DNA from 2 places in the Variovorax nitratireducens genome. Region 2 is predicted to be linked to the other one. Evidence: riboswitches for the same ligand, from Rfam matches in the RefSeq annotation. Region 2 holds a riboswitch; the other holds the start of a gene.

Region 1 (11,415 bases), on a different contig from region 2:
CGACGAAGTGCGCACGCAGGAGAAAAAGACCAAGGCCACCCTGGCGCGCGCACTCAAGACAAGGGCGGGCTGAACCCTGCCGCACCATTTCCTTTGCTCATCGACAATACCGCCATGTCAGACACCCTCCCAGACCTCTTCGCGCACAACCGTGCATGGGCCTCGCAAATGGAGCGCGATCGCCCCGGCTTCTTCACCAGCCTGGTGAAGCAGCAGACGCCCCGGTACATGTGGATCGGTTGCTCCGACAGCCGCGTGCCGGCCAACCAGATCACCGGACTGGAGCCGGGCGAGGTGTTCGTGCACCGCAACGTGGCCAACATCGTGGTGCACTCCGACCTGAACGCGCTGTCGGCGATCCAGTTCGCGGTGGAACGGCTCAAGGTCAAGCACATCATGGTGGTGGGCCACTATGGCTGTTCGGGCGTGCAGGCGGCGCTCGAAGGCGCGCGCATCGGCCTGGCCGACAACTGGATCCGCCACATCCAGGACGTGCGCGACCGGCATCGGGTCATGCTGAAGACTTTCCCCGAAGCGGCGCGCGCCGATGCGTTGTGCGAACTCAACGTCGCCGAGCAGGTGGTCAATGTGGCGGTCAGCACGGTCATGGTCGACGCCTGGAGCCGCGGCCAGGACGTGAGCATCCACGGCTGGGCATTCGGTGTGCACGACGGCCTGCTGCAAGACCTGGGGCTGACGGTCAACGGCAGCCAGCCGCTCGACACGGTCTACCGCGCCGCCGTGCAGCGGATTCGCTACAAGTGGAGCAAGCCGCCCGAGGCGCCGGTGCAGCACCACCCTGCCGTCATCCACCCTGCCGTCATCCAGCCTCCCACCGTCCAACCCGCCGCCGACTGATCGCCGAGTGATCGCCGCATGTTCCCGCAACGCCTTGACTCGCCGCTCGCCTACGACATCGCCAAGGCGATGATGGATGGGTTCAACCGGCACTACCGGCTGTTCCGGGCCGAGTCGGCGCGTGCCAAGCACCGCTTCGAAACCGCCGACTGGCACGGCCAGCAGCGGGCCCAGCGCGAGCGCATCGAGTTCTACGACCTGCGGGTGAGCGAGGCTGTGGCCCGGCTCGAGAAGGAATTCAAGGCCGACGACCAGCCCATGGATGTCTGGCACCAGGTCAAGCTGCATTACATCGGCCTGCTGGTGAACCACCACCAGCCCGAGCTGGCCGAGAGTTTTTTCAACTCGGTGACCACCAAGATCCTGCACCGCGCCTACTTCCAGAACGATTTCATCTTTGTGCGGCCGGCCATCAGCACCGAGTACATCGAGCCGCGCGGCGCACCGACCTACCGCGCCTACTACCCGCGGCACGAGACGCTGGCCGACACGATCGAGCGCGTGATCGACGACTACGCCTTGCTGGGTGCGTTTGCCAACCGCCGGCGCGACGCCGAGCGCGTGGCGGCGGCCATCCTCGGGCGCTTTCACCAGGTCAAGCTGCGCGCCAACTTCCAGCTGCAGGTGCTGTCAGGCCTGTTCTACCGCAACAAGGGCGCCTACCTCGTCGGCAAGATCATCAACGGCTTCATCGAAATGCCGTTCGCGCTGCCGATCCTGCACGACAAGGCCGGCAAGTTCTACGTCGACGCAGCGCTGTTCGGCGAAGACGACATGCAGATGCTGTTCAGCTTTGCGCGCGCCTACTTCATGGTTGACATGGAAGTGCCCTCGGCCTTCGTGCAGTTCCTGCGCTCGCTGATGCCGCGCAAGCCGCGCGCCGAGATCTACAACGCGCTGGGTCTGGCCAAGCAGGGCAAGACGCTGTTCTACCGCGACTTCCTGTCGCACCTCAACTACTCGAGCGACCGCTTCCGCATTGCGCCCGGCATCAAGGGCATGGTGATGCTGGTGTTCGACCTGCCGTCGTTTCCCTACGTGTTCAAGGTCATCAAGGACTACTACCCGCCGCAGAAGGACACCACGCGCGAGCAGATCCAGGGCAAGTACATGCTCGTGAAGCACCACGACCGCGTCGGCCGCATGGCCGACACGCTGGAATACAGCGACGTGGGCTTTCCGCTCGACCGCTTCGAGCCCGAACTGATCGCCGAGATCGAGAAGTTCGCGCCGAGCCAGCTCGAAATCGGCGACCGCGACGGCAACGGCGAGATGGAAGTGGTGCTGAAGCACGTCTACATCGAGCGCCGCATGATCCCGCTCAACATCTACCTGCAGGAAGCCTTCGACCAACTGGCCCAGCCCGACAACGCGGCCCATGCTCGGCGTGCGAAAGACCAGCTCGAGCATGCGGTGGTCGAGTACGGCAATGCGATCAAGGACATGGTGGCGGCCAACATCTTCCCGGGCGACATGCTGTGGAAGAACTTTGGCGTCACACTCAATGGCAAGGTCGTGTTCTACGACTACGACGAGATCGAGTACATCACCGACTGCAATTTCCGCAAGGTGCCCGAGGCGCGCAACGAGGAAGACGAGATGAGCGGCGAGGTCTGGTACACGGTCGGCCCGAAAGACGTGTTCCCCGAGACCTTCGGCCCGTTTCTGCTCGGCAACGACCATGTGCGCGAGGCCTTCATGGCGCACCACGCCGACCTGCTCGAAGCCACTTTCTGGCAAAGCCACAAGGAACGCATCCAGGCCGGCCAGATGCTGGACGTCTTTCCGTACGACGAGGCGCAGCGCTTTCACCATGACGGCCATGTGCCGTATTTCTGAAGAATCCGAAGGAGACCATTTTCATGTCCGAATCCATCGTCATCGTCGGCGCCGCACGCACCCCCATGGGCGGCTTCCAGGGCGACTTTTCTTCCCTTGCGGCGCACGACCTCGGCGGCGCCGCGATCAGGGCGGCGGTCGAGCGCGCCGGCATCGCGCCCGACAGCGTCGGCGAGGTGCTGTTCGGCAACTGCCTGATGGCCGGCCAGGGCCAGGCGCCGGCGCGCCAGGCGGCCTACAAGGGCGGCCTGCCCGACAGCGCCGGCGCAGTCACGCTCAGCAAGATGTGCGGCTCGGCCATGAAGGCCGCGATGCTCGCGCACGACATGCTCCTGGCAGGTACGCACGAGGTGATGGTCGCGGGCGGCATGGAGAGCATGACCAACGCGCCCTACCTCATGCTGAAGGGCCGCGGCGGCTATCGCATGGGCCACGACCGCATCTTCGACCACATGATGCTCGACGGCCTTGAAGACGCCTACCAGCCGGGCCGGTCCATGGGCACCTTCGGCGAGGACTGCGCGGCCAAGTACAAGTTCACGCGCGAACAGCAGGATGCGTTTGCGATTGCCAGTGTCGAGCGCGCCAAGGCTGCCACCGCCTCGGGCGCCTTCAGGGCCGAGATCACGCCGGTTACCGTCAAGGGCCGCAGCGGCGACAACGTGATCGAGATCGACGAAGGCCCGGGCAAGGTCAAGCTCGACAAGATCCCCACGCTCAAGCCTGCGTTCAAGAAAGACGGCGGCACCATCACCGCCGCATCGAGTTCGTCGATCAACGACGGCGCCGCGGCGCTGGTGATGATGACCGAATCGCACGCGAAGAAGATCGGTGCAAAGCCGATCGCCCGGCTGGTCGGCCATGCCACGCATGCGCAGCAGCCCGAGTGGTTTTCCACCGCACCGGTCGGTGCCGTCGACAAGCTGTTCAAGAAGACCGGCTGGAGCGTGAAAGACGTCGACCTGTGGGAGGTCAACGAGGCGTTCGCCGTGGTGCCGATGGCGCTGATGCACGAGCTCAACGTTTCACACGACATCGTCAACGTGCACGGCGGCGCCTGCGCGCTGGGCCATCCGATCGGCGCCAGCGGTGCGCGCATCATGGTCACGCTGATCCACGCGCTGAAGTCGCGCGGGCTGAAGCGCGGCGTGGCCACGCTGTGCATCGGCGGGGGCGAAGGCACGGCCGTTGCGCTCGAACTGATCTGATCCGACCGCTTGCGGAGAAATTCATGCACCTGCCTTTTCAGCGCTTCCTGCTCCCCGCCCTGATGGGCGCGGCCCTGCTGGCGCCGGCCGCCTTCGCCCAGCAGAAGCGCGACAACGCGCTGTTCGATGCGGCCACGGCCGAGCAGCCGGCCGTGATCAAGACGCTCGAAAAGCTGGTCAACATCGAGACCGGCACCGGTGACGCCGAAGGCCTGGCCGCCGCCGGCAAGTACCTCGAAGACGAACTCAAGGCACTGGGCTTCACCGTCGCGCGCAGCAAGTCGGCCGGCCTCGTGGTCGGCGACAACATCGTCGGCAAGCTCAAGGGCAGGGGCGGCAAGAACCTGCTCCTGATGTCGCACATGGACACCGTCTATCTCAAGGGCACGCTGGCCAAGGCACCGTTCCGCGTCGAGGGCAACAAGGCCTACGGCCCTGGCATCGCCGACGACAAGGGCGGCAATGCCGTGATCCTGCACACGCTGAAGCTGCTCAAGACCTATGGCGTACGCGACTACGGCACCATCACCGTGCTGTTCAACACCGACGAGGAAAAAGGCTCGTTCGGCTCGCGCGACCTGATCCAGGAAGAGGCCAGGCAGGCCGACTACATCCTCTCGTTCGAGCCGACCAGCGCCGAGAGCGAGAAATTCTCACTCGGCACCTCGGGCATCGCCTACGTGCAGGCCAACATCAAGGGCAAGGCCTCGCACGCGGGCGCCGCGCCCGAGCTCGGCGTCAACGCGGTGGTCGAGGCTGCCGACCTGGTGCTGCGCACCATGGACATCGACGACAAGGCCAAGGGGCTGCGTTTCAACTGGACGATCGCGAAGGGTGGCGCCGTCAACAACATCATTCCCGACAGCGCCACGGTGAACGCCGACGTGCGCTATGCGCGCAACGAGGACTTCGAGGCCGCCATGAAGACGCTCGAAGAACGCGCACAGAAGAAAAAAGTGCCGGGCTCCGAAGTCGCGATCGTCGTCACGCGGGAGCGGCCGGCCTTCAACGCGGGCGAGGGCGGCAAGAAGTTGATCGAAAAGGCCATGGGCTTCTACAAGGAGGCCGGCGGCATCGTCGAGGTCGAGGAGCGCGCCGGCGGCGGCACCGACGCCGCGTATGCGTCGCTGTCGGGCAAGCCTGTGATCGAGAGCCTGGGCCTGCCGGGCTTCGGCTATCACTCCGACAAGGCCGAGTACGTGATGATCGATGCGATCCCGCGCCGCCTGTACATGGCGGCGCGCCTCATCATGGAACTGGGCCAGGGCAAGTGATATGAAAGAAGCGCCATGCTGCTGACCCCCGACCAGGAAGCCATCCGCGAAGCGGTGCGCGACTTCGCCCAGGCTGAACTCTGGCCGAACGCGCCGCTGTGGGATCGCGAGCACAGCTTTCCGAAAGAAGCGCACCAGGGGCTCGCCGCACTCGGCGCCTACGGCATCTGCGTGCCCGAGGAAGACGGGGGCGCCGGGCTCGACTACCTCACGCTCGCGCTGGTGCTCGAAGAAATCGCGGCCGGCGATGGCGGCACCAGCACGGCCATCAGCGTCACCAATTGCCCGGTCAATGCGATCCTCATGCGCTACGGCAATGCGCAGCAGAAAAAGCAGTGGCTGCAGCCGCTCGCGCAGGGCCGCATGCTCGGCGCGTTCTGCCTGACCGAGCCGCAGGCCGGCAGCGATGCATCGAGCCTGCGCACCACCGCAAAGCGCGATGCCGACGGCTACGTCATCGATGGCGTCAAGCAGTTCATCACCAGCGGCAAGAGCGGCCAGGTCGCCATCGTGATCGCGATGACCGACAAGGCGGCCGGCAAGAAGGGCATGAGCGCCTTCCTCGTGCCCACCGATGCGCCGGGCTACCACGTGGCGCGGCTCGAGGACAAGTTGGGACAGCACAGCAGCGACACGGCGCAGATCAATTTCGACGCCTGCCGCGTTCCCGCCGAAAACCTGATCGGCCAGGAAGGCGAGGGCTACAAGATCGCGCTGGGCGCGCTCGAAGGCGGCCGCATCGGCATCGCCGCGCAGAGCGTGGGCATGGCGCGCAGTGCGTTCGACGTGGCGCTGGCCTATGCCAAGGAACGCCAGGCGTTCGGCGGCAGCATCTTCAACCAGCAGGCCGTCGGTTTTCGTCTTGCGGAATGCGCCACGCAGCTCGAAGCTGCGCGCCAGCTGATCTGGCACGCCGCGAGCCTGCGTGATGCCGGCCGCCCGTGCCTGAAAGAAGCGGCAATGGCCAAGCTGTTCGCCAGCGAGATGGCCGAAAGGGTCTGCAGCGCCGCGATCCAGACGCTGGGCGGCTATGGCTATGTCAACGACTTTCCGCTGGAGCGCATCTACCGCGACGTGCGCGTGTGCCAGATCTACGAAGGCACGTCGGACATCCAGAAACTCCTGATTCAGCGCGCCCTGGCCTGAACCCGCGATGGCCGACCCTTCCTGCCCCTGCGGCCGTAGCGACCAGCGTGCCCGGCCATTGCCCTACGGCCAGTGCTGTGGCCGCTACCTCGACCACTTCGACACGGTGCCCGCGCCCGATGCCGAATCGCTGATGCGTTCGCGCTACACCGCCTTCGTGCGCGAGCGCGCCGACTACCTGCTGGCGACCTGGCACGCGAGCCGGCGGCCCCCGCAACTGAGCTTCGATCCCGACGTGCGCTGGCTGGGCCTGGAAGTGCGCTCGCGCAGCATGAGCGACGGCGAGCATGCCGAAGTCGAGTTCGTCGCGCGCCAGCGCGATGCCTCGGGCCGGGCCAGCCGGCTGCATGAGCGCAGCCGCTTCGTGCGCGAAGCCAGCGCGCCGGATGCGCTGATTCGCTGGTACTACCTCGACGGCGCGCTGCTCTGAGCCAGCGCATTGTTTGCAACGCAGAGACAGATTGATTCCAATCAGGGGCTTTATTTGGCCCGCCGCAAGGCGCAAACTCCCCTCCGGTGACGATGCAGGCACCGCAGGCGCCTGCTAGAACCACAACACAGCACGATCCGAAAGACGCTTGGCCATGGCCAGCAGAATCCAACCCTTCCTTTGCGCCGCCGCGCTGGCGGTCTGTACGCTCGCGCAGGCCGATTCGGCCGAGGTGTTGCGGCCGTTTTCCAACGCCCGCAGCGAGCAGCCACCCGCACCCTGGCACTTCATCAGCCTGCCGAACAAGACACCGACCCGCTTCGAAGTCGTGCAGCAGGGCAACCAGCGGGTGCTCAAGGTCGAGGCCGACCAGTCGTATGGCAACCTGGTGCACCGCACGCAGGTGCCGCTGCAGAGCGAACCGACGCTGGCCTGGCGTTGGCGGGTCGACCAGTTCGTGCAGGGCGCCGACCTGCGCACCAAGGCCGGCGACGACGGCGCGGCCAAGCTCTGCGTGTTTTTCGACTTCCCGGCCGACCGGCTCTCGTTTGCCGAGCGCGCCAAGCTCACGCTGGCCCGCGCTGCCAGCGGCGAGGAGGTGCCGAGCGAAGTACTCTGTTACGTCTGGGACAACAAGGAGCCCAAGGGCACTTCGCTGGTCAACGCATTCACCAATCGCATGCGCATGGTGGTGCTCGAATCCGGCGTTACCGCCGCGCCGGGCGGCTGGCTGCCCGAGCGCCGCAACCTGCTGGCCGACTACCGGCGCGCGTTCGGCCAGGAAGCCGGCAGCACCATGCCCGATGTGGTGGCGGTCGCGGTGTCGGCCGATGCAGACAACACCCATGGTCATGGCCTGGCCTATTTCTCCGACCTCGACCTGCGCTCCGCCACTCCCGCGCAGAATGCCTCTGCGCCACCTTCGCCGGTCGCTGCCACGGCGGAGTGAGCGTCCGGCCCTACGCTTTTCACATGAACGATCTCGTCGCACTTCTCGCCAGCCAGGGCGCAGCCGTGGTGTTCGCCGCCACACTCGCGGCGCGCCTCGGTGCGCCGGTGCCGGCGGTGCCTTTCCTGATCGTGGCGGGTGGGCTTTCGGTCGGCGGGCAGGTGTCGTTCGCGGCGGCGGTGCTGGCCGCCGTGCTCGGCAACATCCTCGGCGACGGCGTGTGGTTCCTGGCCGGGCGGCGCTGGGGCTATCGCGTGATGCGCCTGCTGTGCCGCATTTCGCTCTCGGCCGACTCCTGCGTGCGGCGCAGCGAGGCGATCCTCGGCCGCTGGGGCGGGCTTTCCCTGATCGCCGCCAAGTTCGTGCCGGGCGTGTCGGTGGTGGCGCCGCCGATGGCCGGTGCGCTCGGCATGTCGAACACGCGCTTCCTGTCGTACGAGACGGCGGCGGCACTGATCTGGACGCTCGGCTTCCTGCTGGTCGGCCGCATCTTCCATTCGGCCATCAACGACGTGCTCACGGTGCTGTCGAACATCGGGCTCACGGCGGCGGTGTTCTGCGCCGCGATGCTCGCGCTGTTCCTGATGTGGCGCTACTACATGCGCAGCATGGCGCTGCGGGCCGACGACATCGAGCACATCGACATCGACGTGCTGCGCGAGGCGCTGGCCGGCAGCAACGGCCCCACGCTGATCGACGTGCGCGGTGCGGCGTCGCGCGCCCTCGACGACCGCGCGATTCCGGGCGCGGTCGGAATCGAACTCAAGCGCCTGCCGAAAGACCTCGGCGCGCTGGCCGATGGCCGTGAACTCGTGGTGTTCTGCGACTGCCCCGACGACGCCTCGGCGATCGCCGCCGCGCGCGTGCTGCTGGCTGCCGGCCTGCCGCGCGTGCGTGTGCTCGCGGGCGGGCTCGACGCCTGGATGGCCGCCGAGGCCGCCCTGTCGCCGGACGCCGACCCTGTCGCGGCCTGATCGGTTGCTACGATGGGCGGATGCCCCATCATTTCCCTTTCGAGGCCGTACTGTTCGACTGCGACGGCGTGCTGGTCGACTCCGAACCCATCACCAACGGCGTGCTGCGCGACATGCTGGAAGAGCTCGGCTGGGTGCTCACGCGTGACGAGTGCATGCGCATCTTCGTCGGCAAGGCGGTCAAGGACGAGGCCGGGCTGATCGCCCAACGCACCGGCGTCGCGGTCACGCAAGACTGGCTGCAGGGGTTCTGGGCGCGTCGCAATGCCGCGCTCGATCGCGACCTGGTCGAAATCCCCGGCGCGCCGGCCGCCGTGCGGGCCTTGCATGCCACGCTGGACGGGCGCATCGCCTGCGCCTCGGGCGCAGACCGCGGCAAGGTGGTCCTGCAGCTCGAAAAAATCGGCCTGCTCGATGCGTTCGAGGGCCGCATCTTCAGCGGCCACGAAACGCCGCGCAGCAAGCCGTTCCCGGACGTGTACCTGGCCGCGGCAGCGGCGTTGGGCGTCGACCCAACGCGCTGCGCGGTGGTCGAAGACACGGTCACCGGCGCCACCGCCGGCATTGCGGCCGGCGCCACGGTGTTCGGCTACAGCCCGGGCGGGCTCGGCCACAGCAGTGCCGACGCGCTGCGTGCCATCGGCGTGCGCGAGGTGTTCGTCGACATGGCGCAGTTGCCGGCACTGCTGGCGGCCTGGCGTGCGGTGCCGCAACCCGACTGATCGGCATTCGCCGGGGCGGGACTAGAATCCTCCTCGCTCCGGGGTGCACGCGAAGACAGCGTGCTGAGATGGCCATCCACCAGGCCGAACCCGCGAACTTGAACCGGTTAGTACCGGCGGAAGAAGAGCTGCAGTTCCCCGATCCGGGAGTCCATTCGGGCCCGGGATCCGTCGAGCGATTGCGGAGCACCCCTTTTCAAAACAGGAGTGCCCCATGAATGCCATCGACAAGTTCGCCTCGCTGCTCACGCTGACGCGCGAGCCCTTTCCCGCATCCACCAAGTCCGCCATTGCCGGCAGCCGGCCCGATCTGCGCGTGCCGGTGCGCGACGTGGCGCTGACCAACGGCGAAGTCGTCTCGCTCTACGACACCTCGGGGCCGTACACCGACGCCGCGGTGGCGATCGACGTGCGGCGCGGCCTGCCGGACGTGCGTGCCGCCTGGATCGCCGAACGCGCCGACACCGAAAGCTACGACGGCCGCCTGCGCGCGGCGCTCGACGACGGCGCCAGGAATGAAGACCGCGAGGCCGAGCGCATCGCGCAGCTGCGTGCCGAGGCCGCCGCGCTGCAGCGCACGCCGCGCCGCGCCAGAAGCGGCGCGAATGTCACGCAGATGCACTACGCGCGCCGCGGCATCGTCACGCCCGAGATGGAATACGTCGCGCTGCGCGAGAACGGCAAGCGCGAGTGGATGGCCGAGTACCTGGCCAACGAGGAGCGCGCAAGGCGCGTCGCCGGCAACCCCATGGGCGCAAGCATTCCGCGCATCATCACGCCCGAGTTCGTGCGCGACGAAGTGGCACGCGGCCGCGCCATCATTCCGGCCAACATCAACCACCCCGAAGTCGAGCCGATGGCGATCGGGCGCAATTTCAGGGTGAAGATCAACGCCAACATCGGCAACTCGGCCGTTACCTCGAGCATCGAGGAAGAAGTTGAAAAACTGGTGTGGGCGATCCGCTGGGGTGCCGACAACGTGATGGACCTGTCCACCGGCAAGAACATCCACACCACGCGCGACTGGATCGTGCGCAACTCGCCGGTGCCCATCGGCACGGTGCCGATCTACCAGGCGCTGGAGAAAGTGGGCGGCGTGGCCGAAGACCTCACCTGGCCGATCTACCGCGACACGCTGATCGAGCAGGCCGAGCAGGGCGTCGACTACTTCACCATCCATGCCGGGCTGCGCCTGCCCTTCATCCACCTCACCGCGGACCGCATGACCGGCATCGTCTCGCGCGGCGGCTCGATCATGGCCAAGTGGTGCATCGCGCACCACCAGGAGAGCTTTCTCTACACGCACTTCGAGGACATCTGCGACATCATGAAGGCCTACGACGTGAGCTTCTCGCTCGGCGACGGCCTGCGCCCCGGCTCGGGCGCCGACGCCAACGACGAGGCGCAGTTCGCCGAGCTGCGCACGCTCGGCGAACTCACGCAGGTGGCCTGGAAGCACGACGTGCAGACCATGATAGAAGGCCCCGGCCATGTGCCGATGCACATGATCCAGGCCAACATGGACGAGCAGATCAAGACCTGCCACGAGGCGCCGTTCTATACGCTCGGCCCGCTGACCATCGACATCGCGCCGGGCTACGACCACATCGCCAGCGCCATCGGCGCCGCGATGATCGGTTGGGCCGGCACCGCGATGCTCTGCTACGTCACGCCGAAGGAGCACCTGGGCCTGCCGGACCGCGACGACGTCAAGCAGGGCATCATCGCGTACAAGATCGCGGCCCATGCGGCCGATGTCGCCAAGGGCCACCCCGGCGCGCGCTCGCGCGACGACGCGCTCAGCAAGGCTCGCTTCGAGTTCCGCTGGCAGGACCAGTTCAACCTGGGCCTCGACCCGGATACCGCGCGCGACTTCCACGACGAAACCCTGCCCAAGGACGCGAGCAAGACGGCGCACTTCTGCTCGATGTGCGGCCCCAAGTTCTGCTCGATGAAGATCACGCAGGAGGTGCGCGAGTACGCGGCGGCCAAGGGGCTGGCCGAAAGCGAGGCGC
Region 2 (11,415 bases):
GCGCACGGTCTCGGACGTGAGCCCGTCGGGGTAGGCCCAGTCACGCACCGCCGCGGCCACCTGGCTGATGTACGGGTCGCTGTGCCGTGCCGGCAGGCGGGCCGTGGCCGCCAGTGCACCCAACAGCGCCAGCACCACCATGGCGCCGGCCAGCAGCGGCACCACGCTGCGCCGCTCGCTGTGGCGCGCATGGCGCTCGACGAAGCGGTAGGTGAGCCAGGCCAGCAGGGTCGCGATCAGCAGCGCCAGCGCGCGGATGCGCCGGTTCGGCGTGCCGTCTTCGAGGATGCGCGCGTAGGTCAGCAGCGGCCAGTGCCATAGGTAGAGCGGGTAGCTGATGAGGCCGAACCACACCATCGGGCGCGAGCCGAGCAGGTGTCGGTTCAGCCAGGCCTGCGGCCCGGCCGCGATGCACAGCACGGCGCCCACCGTCGGCAACAGCGCCCAGCCGCCGGGGAACGCATGGTGGCTGCGCACCAGCAGCAAGCCGAGCAGGATCAGGCCCAATCCGGCGCCGGCCTGCAGGTTGTGGTGTCCGCCGGGCGCCTGGGGCCGGCGCAGCCGCAGCCAGGCCAGCCCGCCGCCGAGCAGCAGCTCCCAGGCGCGCGAGGCCGGCGAGTAGAAGGCCGCGCTCGGATGGGTGTGCACGGTCGCCAGATTCACGGCCAGCGACAGCAGCGCGACCACGCCGATCACCAGCGCGATGCGCCAGCGCCGCCGCCATGCAAACCCGAGCAGCAGCGGCCACACGATGTAGAACTGCTCCTCGATGGCCAGCGACCACAGGTGCAGCAGCGGCTTGGTTTCGGCCGCGCTGTCGAAGTAGCCGGCTTCGTTCCAGAACGCGAAGTTCGAGACGAAGGCCGCGCCGGCTGCCACATGCTTGCCGAGCTGCTGCCATTCGTGCGGCAGCAGGGCATACCAGCCGAACGCCAGCGTGGCCGCGATCACCAGCAGCAGGGCCGGAAAGATGCGTCGGATGCGGCGCGCATAGAACTCGCGGTAACTGAAGCCTTCGCCGTGCAGGCTGGCGAAGATGATCGTGCTGATCAGGTAGCCCGAGATGACGAAGAAGATGTCGACGCCGATAAAGCCGCCCGGCACCCAGTTCGGAAAGCCGTGGAAGCCCAGCACCGAGAGCACGGCCACCGCGCGCAACCCGTCGATGTCGCTGCGGTACTTGGGGTGGGCGAGGTGAGGGTGGGCGGCGGCGGGCGTCGTCATGCGGGCCCCGATTCTCCCTGCAAACCCGGAACGCTCAGAGCGACGCGGTCAGCCCCACCCGCAAGGTGCGCGGCGCGCCCGGGAACAGGTAGACATGGCCGAATTGGTAGGGCGATTCCTTCCAGTAGCGCCGATCGGACAGGTTCTCGACGGCGACCGTCCAGGCGAGTCTTGTGCCGTTCCACTTCGTGTCGTAGCGCAGCGCGGCATCAAGGCGCGTCCACGACGGCAGGGTGATCGAGCCGTCGGCCAGCACGTTGCGCCGGCCTTCGTGCGAGAGCTGGCCCTGCAACTCGAGGCCCGGCACCGCTGCGATGCGGTATGCCGCCTGCGCGCGCAGCACCTGCTTGGGCACGTTGGTCGGGTGCTGGCCGTTGCTGGCGGGCTCGAGCTGGCTGCCTTCGCGCTTGGCGTCGACGAAGGTCACGCCGCCGGCCAGGCGCCACGGCCCCTGGCGCCACTGGGCGCTGGCTTCGAGGCCGCGATGGCGCGCACTGCCGTCGTAGGCGCCTTCGCAGGGTTGGCTGCAGGCGTCCAGGTTGGTCATGGGTCGACGGATGTCGAAGTACGCCACCTGCCAGGTCAACGTTTCGCGGCCGCCCTTGAGGCCGATCTCCCATTGGCGGGACTGCAGCGCGGGCAGCGCCTGACCCGCGTTGGCATAGCCGGAAACCGCGACGCCTCCCGGGTCGTATTCGAGCGGCTTGTTCGGCACGATCTGCGACTCGACCCCCTTGCCCCAACTCGCGTAGGCCATCAGGTCGGGCTGGATCGCGTAGCTCGCGGCCACCCATGGCGTGGTGATGCCATCCTTGTAGCCGGTCGGGCGCGAGCCGTCGGTGCGGACGCTGTCGCGATCCAGCCGCGTGTGCCGCACGCCGAGCCAGGTGGTGAACCTGTCGTTCCAGCGGATCGCGTCCTGCACCGACAGTTCGGTGCTGCGTTCATCGCGGTTGGTGTTGGCGTCGGTGAGCGTCGGGTCGGCCGGCACCACGGCCGTGCCCCACACGTTGCCGGTGCCCACATAGTTGTAGGCCTGATCCTGGAAGCGGTTGCGCACGCGGCTTTCGGTGAGGCCGAAGCCGAGGTCGTGCCGCACGCTGCCGGTGTCGAGCTTGCCCTTCAAGCTCAGGTTGCCGGCGGTGAGGCGGCGGCGTTCGTTCTCGCTGCGGAAGTCGTAGAAGTCGAAAGTGCCGTCGGAGCAATAGCGGTCGTAGTTGCCTTCGGCGCCGCAGCCGAATGCGTAGGCCAGCCGGTCATCGGTCTTCAGGCGCTGCTGGCCGAGTTGGGCGCTCCAGCGCCAGTCGGCATTGAGCGCCTGCGTGAAGCGCACGGTGCCGGTGAACGCGTCGAACACCGAGGGCTGCGACCAGGGCTGGTTGTTGAGATTGGTGCGCGGGTTCACCGGCGCCGGCAGCACGTTGCCGAGCAGGCTGTAGCCGTTCTGGCTCGGCTGGGCCTTGTGGCTGGTCTCGAACTCGGCCTCGAGCAGCGAGTCGCGCGTGATGCGCCAGTCGGCCGCGAGCGACAGCAGGTTGCGGTTGCCGTCGAGGTTGTGTGTCAGCGGCTTGAGGTTTTCCTGCACAGCGTTCAGGCGGTAGCCGAACTGGCGCTCGGCACCGAAGCGCCCGCCCAGATCGATCGCGCCCAGCGTGCTGCCGCGGCTCGTGGTCTCGAGGCGGAACTCGCGCAAGTCCTGCTCGGTCGGCCGCTTGACGACGTAGTTGACGAGGCCGCCCGGTGCACTGGTGCCGGCCTGGATCCCGCTGGTGCCGCGCAGGATCTCGACGCGCTCCTTGTTGTCGAGCGGGATCGAGGTCTCGGCGCTGATCGGCAGGCCCTCGCGCCGGTAGTTGAAGCGGTTGTCCAGCACGAAGCCGCGCACCGTCAGGTAGTCCCAGTAGCCGGCCGAGTTGTAGGCGTCGGTGACCGAGGCATCGAACTGCGCGAGGTCGGCCAGCCGCCGCGCGCCGCTGGCCTGGATCTGCTCGCTGGTGACCACGGTGGCCGACAGCGGAACGGTGCGCAACGGCATGTCGCCGAAGCCGCTGACGTCGGCCTGCGGCGGCGCACTGCGTGCGTCAACGTTGATGGCCGGCAGGGTGGTGTCCTGCGCCTGCGCGGCGGCGCTGGTGAGCGCGAGGAGTGCGGCGACGGCCAGGTTCGGCCGAAAGCGAGGGAGGGTGTTGTGAAGCGTCACTTAGTTCTTTCTGCGGTTGCGCCGGTCAGCGCGCCAGCGCCTGCTGGAAGCGCGCGACCTCGGCTTCGGGCGAGGCGGCTGCCACCAGTGCGCGCACCACGGCCACCGAGCCGACGCCGCTGCGCAGTACCTCGGGCAGCTTCGCCAGGTCGATGCCGCCGATGGCGACCAGTGGGTAGTCGCGCAGCAGGCGCGCATAGGCCTGCAGCCGCGCGGTTCCCTGCGGCGCCGTCGCCATGCGCTTGAGCGTGGTCGGAAACACCGCGCCCATCGCGATGTAGCTCGGGCTCAGTGCATCGGCGCGCAGCATTTCGGCATAGCCATGCGTGCTGAGGCCGAGGCGGAGGCCCGCGCTGCGGATCGCGTCGAGGTCGGCCGCGTCGATGTCTTCCTGGCCGAGGTGCACGCCATAGGCACCGGCATCGATCGCAGCTTGCCAGTGGTCGTTGATGAACAGCAGCGCGGGCGTGCCAGCCACCGCTTCGACGGCGGCGCGCACCTCGCGCCCAACCGCCGCGCTGTCGTCGGACTTGAAGCGCAGCTGCAATGTCTGCACGCCCGCGCGCGCCATGCGGCCGACCCATGCCGCGTCGGGCAGCACGGCATAGAGGCCGAGCGCCCGGGGGCAGGGCGCAAACGCACCCTCGCGTGGCCACGGGCGCAGGCCGAAGTCGGCCGGATCGTCGGGCCAGGCGGTGGCATCGAAGCCGAGCCGCTGGCTGCGCGCTGCCCAGGCCTCGGCGAGGCATTCGGCATCGATCCCGATGAAACCGAGTCGCAGGCAGGCGGCCCTGGCGGCGCGGTAGACCGGATCGTCGCGCGTGCAGGCCGTGTCGGTCGGCGTATCGGTCGGCGTATCGACGGATGCAACGCCGAAGCGCGCGGTGTGTGCGTCGAAGATGGCTTGTGCGGAAACTGATGTCATGACTGGTGCCAGAAAGGTGTGCCGAGCACCGGCGTGCTGGGTTGGGCTGATTCCTGCGCGGCCATCACGCCCGCGCGGTGCGCCGCGCGGCCGGCCTGCACGGCATCCGCAAAGGCGCCGGCCATTGCGACCGGGTCTTGCGCGAGTGCCACGGCGGTGTTGAGCAGCACGCCGTCGTAGCCCCACTCCATCACCTGGCACGCGTGCGAGGGTCGGCCCAGACCGGCGTCGACCAGCATCGGCACGTCGAGTCGTTCGCGCAGCAACTGCAGTGCGTAGGGGTTGACCGGGCCGCGCCCGGTGCCGATCGGTGCGGCCCAGGGCATCACCGCCTGGCAACCGACGTCGACCAGCCGCTGGCACAGCACCAGGTCTTCGGTGCAGTACGGCAGCACCTGGAAGCCGTCGCGGATCAGTTGCGCGGCGGCGTCGACCAGGTTCAGCGTGTCGGGCTGCAGCGTGTAGTCGTCGCCGATGAGTTCGAGCTTGATCCAGGGTGTGTCGAACAGCTCGCGCGCCATCTGCGCGGTTGCGATCACCTCCTGCACGCTGTGGCAGCCGGCGGTGTTGGGCAGCACCGGCACGTCGAGGCGGCGCAGCAGTTCCCAGAAGCCGTTGTCGCCGGCGCCGGTGCCGCCGGTCGCGGTCTGGCGCCGCAGCGAGGCGGTGAGCATGGCGGGGCGGGCACGCAGCACTGCTGCTTCGAGCAGGTCGGGCGAGGGGTAGCGCGCGGTGCCGAGCAGCAGCCGGCTCGTGAAGCTCTGGCCATAGAGCACCAGCGGATCGTGGTTGTCGGTCATGTCTGTCTCTTTCTGGTTCAGCCCCCGGTGACGGGGCGGATCACTTCGACGCGGTCGTCAGGTTGCAGCGCATGGGCCGCATAGGCCGAGCGCGGCACGAAGCTGCGGTTGACCGCGGCCGCGAACGGCGGCACGGGGGCGAGAGCGGCGACGGCGTCGGCCAGCGTTGCGCCCGCGGGCAGTTCGTACGGGGTGTCGTTGACGAGGATGTTCATGGTCGTTCGTGCGCCAGTCGGGCCATCGCGTCGTCCAGCAATGCCGGCGCGATCAGGAAGCCGTGCCGGTACAGGCCGTTGACCTGCAGCACGCGCGGCTGCAGCCAGCGGATGGCCGGCAGGTTGTCGGGCAGCGTGGGCCGGCATTGCGTGGCGATCTCGAGGATGCGCGCCTCGGCGAATCCGCTGTGCACCGAATAGGCCGCGCTCAGCAACTCCAGCGTCGAGCGCACGCTCGCGGGCGACATGTCCTCCGATTCGATCTCGGTCGCGCCGATCACGAACACGCCGTCGGGCTTGGGCGCGATGTAGAGCGGATAGCGCGGATGCACCAGCCGGGTCGGCCGCCTGAGCGTTACCTCGGGCGCATGCACCCGGATCACCTCGCCGCGCACGCCACGCAGCGCCGCCCACTGCGGCTTGGCGCCGAGCCCGCGGCAGTCAATTACGCGTTCCGACGCGCCCGGCGCAAAGTCTGCAGGTGCGCGCGGGCTGTGCCAGTGCAACTGCACGTTCGGCAGCGTCTGCAGCGTCACCAGCAGCGCCGCGAGCAGCGCGCGGTTGTCGAGCTGGCCTTCACCGGGCAGCCACAGGCCCTGGGCGAAACGCCCGCCGAGCGCAGGCTCCAGCGCCGCGATGCCGGCCGCGTCGATCCTTTGCATCGCAGGCAGTTCCGGCACTTCCTGCGCGCTGCGCGCCAGCACGCCGGCAAAGCGCGCGGCCTCGGGCGCGTCCTGCCGGTGCCAGAGCACCAGCGTGCCCTCGCGCTGGAAGAACACCGGCGCGGCCAGCGTGGCCAGCAGCTCGGGCCAGCGCGTGAGCCCGTACTGGCCCATGCGCACCACCGACGCCGGCGCCACGGCCGATTCGGCCAACGGGGCCAGCATTGCCGCCGCCACGCGCGCGGCCGCGCCGTCGGCTTCGGGCCCGGCGGCGTCGTACAGCGCGACCCGGCAGCCGCGCTGCGCCAGCGCGAGTGCCACCAGCCGACCCATGAGGCCGGCACCGAGCACCGTTGCAGCATCAAAGGGAAGGGGCGCGTGCTCGGTCATGCGCGTGGCCCATAATTTTGGCAATGACCAACGCTTCCCTGCGCTACGCGCGCGTGCTTTCCATCGCCGGCTCCGACAGCGGCGGCGGCGCCGGCATCCAGGCCGACCTCAAGACCTTCGCCGCGCTCGGCTGCTACGGCATGACGGCCATCACGGCACTGACCGCGCAGAACACGCTGGGCGTGAACGGCATCCACGCGGTGCCGCCGGAATTTCTCAAGGCGCAGATCCAGGCCGTGGTGGAAGACATCGGCGTCGACGCGGTCAAGCTCGGCATGTTGCATGCGCCCGAGGTGGTCGAGGTGGTGGCCTGGGCCATCGACCGCTACAAGTTGCCCAACGTGGTGCTCGACCCGGTGATGGTCGCCACCAGCGGCGACCGGCTGATCCAGAGCGACACGGTGCAGCGCCTGGTGGGCGAGCTGTTTCCCCGCGCGCTGGTGATCACGCCGAACCTCGACGAGGCGGCGCTGCTGATCGGCCGCTCGATCGACGGCGTCGACGGGCTCGACCGCGCGGCCAGCGACCTGCTCGCGCTCGGCGCGCGCGCGGTGCTGCTCAAGGGCGGGCACCTGAAGGGCGAGGAGGTGGTCGATGTGCTGGCCGAGGCCGGCCTTGCGCCGCAGCGCTTTGCCTCCGCCCGCATCACGAGCCGCAACCTGCACGGCACCGGCTGCACGCTGTCGTCGGCCATTGCCGCCTTCCTGGCGCTCGGCCACACGCTGGCCGATGCGGTGCCGCTGGCACGCGCCTATGTGCTCGCCGCGATGACCGCGGGCGCCGATGTGCAGGTCGGTGTGGGCCATGGCCCGCTCAACCACGGCTTTGCGCCAGTGCCGACGCACCGGCTGCCGGCGACGGCCGGCTGAGCCAGGCCACCACGAACGTTGCGGCCAGCGTCGGCAGCGCCGAGCCGAACTGCGGCGCCCATTTGGCACAGGCGTGGTAGAGCGCGATGCCGGCGATCCAGATCAGCGCCGCGCCCAGGTCGACCCGGCGCGCGGTCGTGCCCGCCGGCGCCGCACCGGTTCCGAGGCGCCCCAGGATCACGCCGTAGAGCGGCACGAACACCGAACTCAGCAGCAGCAGGAACGGCTCCAGCGTATGCATCGACAGCACCAGTGCAAGCGCGATGCACAGCACTGCCAGCAGCAGGCCCCAGCGCTTCACGCTCCAGCGCGGCAGCAGGCTGTGCGTGGACACCGAGCCCGAGTAGACGTCGCCGTAGGCGTTGTCGAGTTCGTCGATGAGGATCAGGCCCAGCGCCAGCAGGCCGCCTTGCGCGAGCAGCAGTGCCGTGACCAGGCTTGCGCCCGGCGCCGCGGCGCTCACCACCATCACGCCCAGCGCGTAGCACCAGATGTTGGCCAGTGCATAGCCGACCCAGGTGCCGCTGAACGCGCTGCCAAGGCCACCGCTGGCATTGCGCCAGCCGTGCCGGGCATAGTCGGCCACCAGCGGCAGCCACGACACCGGCATCGCGATCACCAGATCGAGCGCGCTGAACATGCCCATGCTGCCATTGCCCGGGCGCGCCCAGAACGCCTCGAAGCCCTTCGCATGCAACTGCGTGCCGAACTGCCAGGTAAGCCACAGCAGCGACAGCACCACCAGTGGCAGCCCGAAGCGGCTCACGAAGCGCCGCACCAGTTTGACCATGGAGCCGGCCAGCAACGCGAGCAGCACGGCGCCCCAGAGCAGGGTGGTGAGCACGGTGCCGAGCGGGCCACCCAGCGCGATGCCGAAGGCCTGCTGGCCAATCGCCTGCGTGCCCTCGCGCATGATCACCAGCTCGAAGGTCGTCCAGCCGACCAGTTGCACGATGTTGAGCAGCACCGGCAACCGCGCGAACGCGCTGCCGTAGGTGGCATGCATCAGGCCCGCGCTGGCAAGGCCGCTTTCGCAGCCGAGCCGGGCCGTCCAGGCCAGCAGTCCGGCGCCGATGCAGGAGCCGAGCACGATCGCGACGACCGCGTCGCGCGTGCCCACGGCAGGCACCAGATAGGCGCCGATCTGCATCACGAGCAGGCCCACGCCGAGGCTGAACCACAACGAAGCATGGTCGTGCCAACGGAACACGCGTGCCGCGTCGGGCAACGCCGTCAGCGCCTCGTTGGGCGACGATGAAAAGTCAGAAGGCTGTGCCATCCATTTGCTCCAGTGCAAAGTGATTGGCAGGTCGCGGCCCGATGGCGAAAGGTGCGCACGCGAGAAACGTGAAAGCCACCGAACCAGCTTCCCTGCGCGAGGATTACCTCAATCAGGTTCAAAGGGACTCTCTCAGCCGACCGTCCTGGCGGACGGGCGGCACCCCTAGCGAACGGCCATTTTAGGCGCGATGAGGCTGGCTTCGTGCGATCTCAGGCTGCGGAGATCTGCCGGTTCTTAGGAAAACGGCAACACTTTCACGTCGAACACCCGCTCGCCCAACCAGATCGCGGCAACCAGCACCGCCAGTGCCGAACCACCGCGCAGCACCACCGGCGGATAGCGCTGCCAGTTGCGCATCGCCATCAGCGCGATGAGCACCACGCCGACCACCATGAGCTGGCCGGCCTCAACGCCCAGATTGAACTGGAGCAGCGCGATCGCGAAGTCGTGCACCGGCAGGTCGAGTTCGGCCAGCGCCCCCGCGAAGCCGAAGCCGTGGATCAAACCAAACAGGAAGCTGAATAGCTTGCGACGACCGCGCAGCACCGGGTAGATGTTGTCGATGGCCGCCAGCATGATCGTGATCGCAATGCCAGGCTCGATGATGCGCGGCGAGATGGTCACCACCTTCAGCCCTGCCAGTGCCAGCGTGATCGAGTGCGCGATGGTGAACATCGTGACGATGCCGAACATCGGCCACACGGCCTCGCGCCACGCCACCACCGGCTTCCATCCGCCGGCCTGTGGGCGGCGCCGCAGCACAGCGGGCAGCAGCAGGCAGATCAGGAACAGGATGTGGTCGTAGCCGATCAAGATGTGATGGATGCCATCGCGAAAGAAGCTGGTGCCCGAGGCCGCTTCACTGGCGCCCGGCGTGTTCGGCCACAGCACCGCGACCGGTCCGCCCGACGGGTCAAGCGAGCGCACCACGGGCTGTGCGCCGCTGTCCGTTTCCACGCGCAACAACCCGCGGTGCGTGGGGTCGACTTCGCGGAACAGCTGGTAGTCGATGTCGAGCACGGCGCCGGCACTGCACTGGGCCTGCAGTTGCAGCACGAGGTAGGCGCCGTCGATGCGGTCCTCGATGGCGGCGAGCTGCGCCTCGGCCAATGCGCACTGGCCCTGCTGCAGGCTAAGGCGTGCCAGCGCATAGGCGTGAATGTCGCTCAGGCGCGCGCGCACCTCACCCCAACTGAGCTTGCGATCGGCGTTGGTGTCCAGGTCGAGTATCGCGTCGAGATCGCGCAGCGCAATGTCCCAACGCAGATCCATCGTGTCGCCACTGCGGTGCAATTGCAGGTAGGCGTCGCTCGCCTTGTGGGCGTGGGCTGGCGCCACGCCGTAGAGCAGCGCCAACAGCAGCAACACGGCCACGCCGGCGCGTTCAAAGCATCGCATCGACACGCGCATCCTTCAGTCCGATCTGTTGCATCAGGGCCTTTACTTCGCCGCGCGCGGCGCTGTCGTTGGCAGCCGCAGCGGCGCGCGCGAACACCAGCAGGTCGATGGGTTCGCGCTGCAGCTTGACGTTCAAACGGGCGAGCTCGAGCGCGCGCTTCGGGTCGTTCTGCACGTCGAGCGCGAACATGGCCTCTTCGCGCGCATGCAGCGCCGTGGTGCCGGGGCGCTGCGCCGAGGCCTCGAAGCGCTGGCGCAATTCATCGGCCTCGGCTTGGGCACCCTTGTTGCGCGCGGTGGCGCCCGCAATGGCCAGCCGCAGCAGCACGGCGTCGCTGCGTGCTTCCTTTGCGAGAAGCGGGGGGATCTCGGCGTGCCGCCCGACGCGTTGCAGGTAATCGCTGTAGGCCAACAGCAGGTAGCCCGAGGATTGCGCCGCCAGCGCCTTGCGATAGGCGGCATCGGCCTTGGCGGATCGGCCCGCGAGTTCCTCGACCTCGGCCACGCTGGTCAGCAGCCACTGGCGCGTGCCCGCCTGTGCGGCGCCAGCCAGCGCCGGGTTGGCCAGCAGCTCCTGCAGCGTGTCGCGCGCCTCGTCGTGCCTGCCGCGCAGGCCGGTGTTCTCGGCCAGGCAGGCGACGCCATAGAGAACGGGACCGACGCGGCCGAGCGCGCGGCAAGCGCCGTCGGATTCGTCGTAGCGTCCGCGCACGCGCAGGATGGTGGCGAGTGTGAGCCAGCCTTGGGCCTCATTGGGCTGGCGTGCCAGCGCTGCCTTGAGCGTGGCCTCGGCACCGTCGAAATCGTGCAGGAACTGGGCGATGGTTGCGCGCATGACCAGAACGGCCGGCGGCGTGGCGGCCGCGGGCCGTGCCTCCCAGGCCTGCAGCGCGCCCATGGCATAGCCGGCGTAGCGCGCGTCGCCCAGCTCGCGCGCCAGGTTCAGGTAGGTGGTCGCCGCCTCGATGGCGGTGGCCGGATCGCCGGGCCGCTGCACCAACTCGCGGCGCAGGCGGCGTTGTTCGCTCGACCAGCCCGTGACGACGGGCAGTGTCTCCACCACCACGTCGTCGCTGGCCGGCACGCGCGGCACGGCATGCGCCGTGCCGGCCAGTACCAACATCGATACCAGCATCGCCATCAAGGGCGCCACCCATCGCCTGATGGCGCGCGCAAGGAAGATGCCGGCTCGCATGGCGTAGCACCTACTGCGTGGCGACCGGATCCTTGGTCTCCGACGTAGGCGGCGGATCGAACTGCGCCACGTTGGCCGCATCCTGGTTGTCGATCTGCGTGGAGACGAGCGTCACTACGTAGGCGACGAAGGCGTCGTAGGCGCTGACCTGCGCGAGCGGCTGGTTGTCCGGCGGTGGCGGGGTGCTGCCGGCCGGAAACGGGAGGAAGAAGCCACCCCCGCCACCGCCGCCACCGCCGCAGCCGGCCAGGGCCG

What was found. A riboswitch is a leader RNA that binds a small molecule or an ion and turns the genes downstream of it on or off. The one in region 2 is predicted to bind thiamine pyrophosphate.
Region 1: it holds a riboswitch for thiamine pyrophosphate, as region 2 does, so the genes downstream of both, thiC (phosphomethylpyrimidine synthase ThiC) here and ACSFA8_RS15085 (purine-cytosine permease family protein) in region 2, are expected to answer to the same signal.

What each region holds. Positions count from the first base shown of each region.
Region 1 is NZ_JBPJZO010000007.1:119,370-130,784, forward strand. Features, by position in the region: gene ACSFA8_RS17755 (MerR family transcriptional regulator) at 1-73, shown strand, start outside; gene can (carbonate dehydratase) at 115-858, shown strand; gene aceK (bifunctional isocitrate dehydrogenase kinase/phosphatase) at 877-2,697, shown strand; gene ACSFA8_RS17770 (acetyl-CoA C-acyltransferase) at 2,721-3,905, shown strand; gene ACSFA8_RS17775 (glutamate carboxypeptidase) at 3,929-5,179, shown strand; gene ACSFA8_RS17780 (acyl-CoA dehydrogenase family protein) at 5,195-6,325, shown strand; gene ACSFA8_RS17785 (YchJ family protein) at 6,333-6,755, shown strand; gene ACSFA8_RS17790 (DUF3047 domain-containing protein) at 6,910-7,704, shown strand; gene ACSFA8_RS17795 (rhodanese-like domain-containing protein) at 7,728-8,678, shown strand; gene ACSFA8_RS17800 (HAD family hydrolase) at 8,699-9,400, shown strand; TPP riboswitch at 9,430-9,542, shown strand; gene thiC (phosphomethylpyrimidine synthase ThiC) at 9,615-11,415, shown strand, end outside.
Region 2 is NZ_JBPJZO010000005.1:106,683-118,097, forward strand. Features, by position in the region: gene ACSFA8_RS15050 (acyltransferase family protein) at 1-1,224, opposite strand, end outside; gene ACSFA8_RS15055 (TonB-dependent siderophore receptor) at 1,259-3,385, opposite strand; gene ACSFA8_RS15060 (thiamine phosphate synthase) at 3,450-4,349, opposite strand; gene ACSFA8_RS15065 (thiazole synthase) at 4,346-5,149, opposite strand; gene thiS (sulfur carrier protein ThiS) at 5,167-5,364, opposite strand; gene ACSFA8_RS15075 (FAD-dependent oxidoreductase) at 5,361-6,416, opposite strand; gene thiD (bifunctional hydroxymethylpyrimidine kinase/phosphomethylpyrimidine kinase) at 6,440-7,285, shown strand; gene ACSFA8_RS15085 (purine-cytosine permease family protein) at 7,230-8,564, opposite strand; TPP riboswitch at 8,637-8,741, opposite strand; gene ACSFA8_RS15090 (HupE/UreJ family protein) at 8,802-9,965, opposite strand; gene ACSFA8_RS15095 (tetratricopeptide repeat protein) at 9,952-11,160, opposite strand; gene ACSFA8_RS15100 (hypothetical protein) at 11,171-11,415, opposite strand, start outside.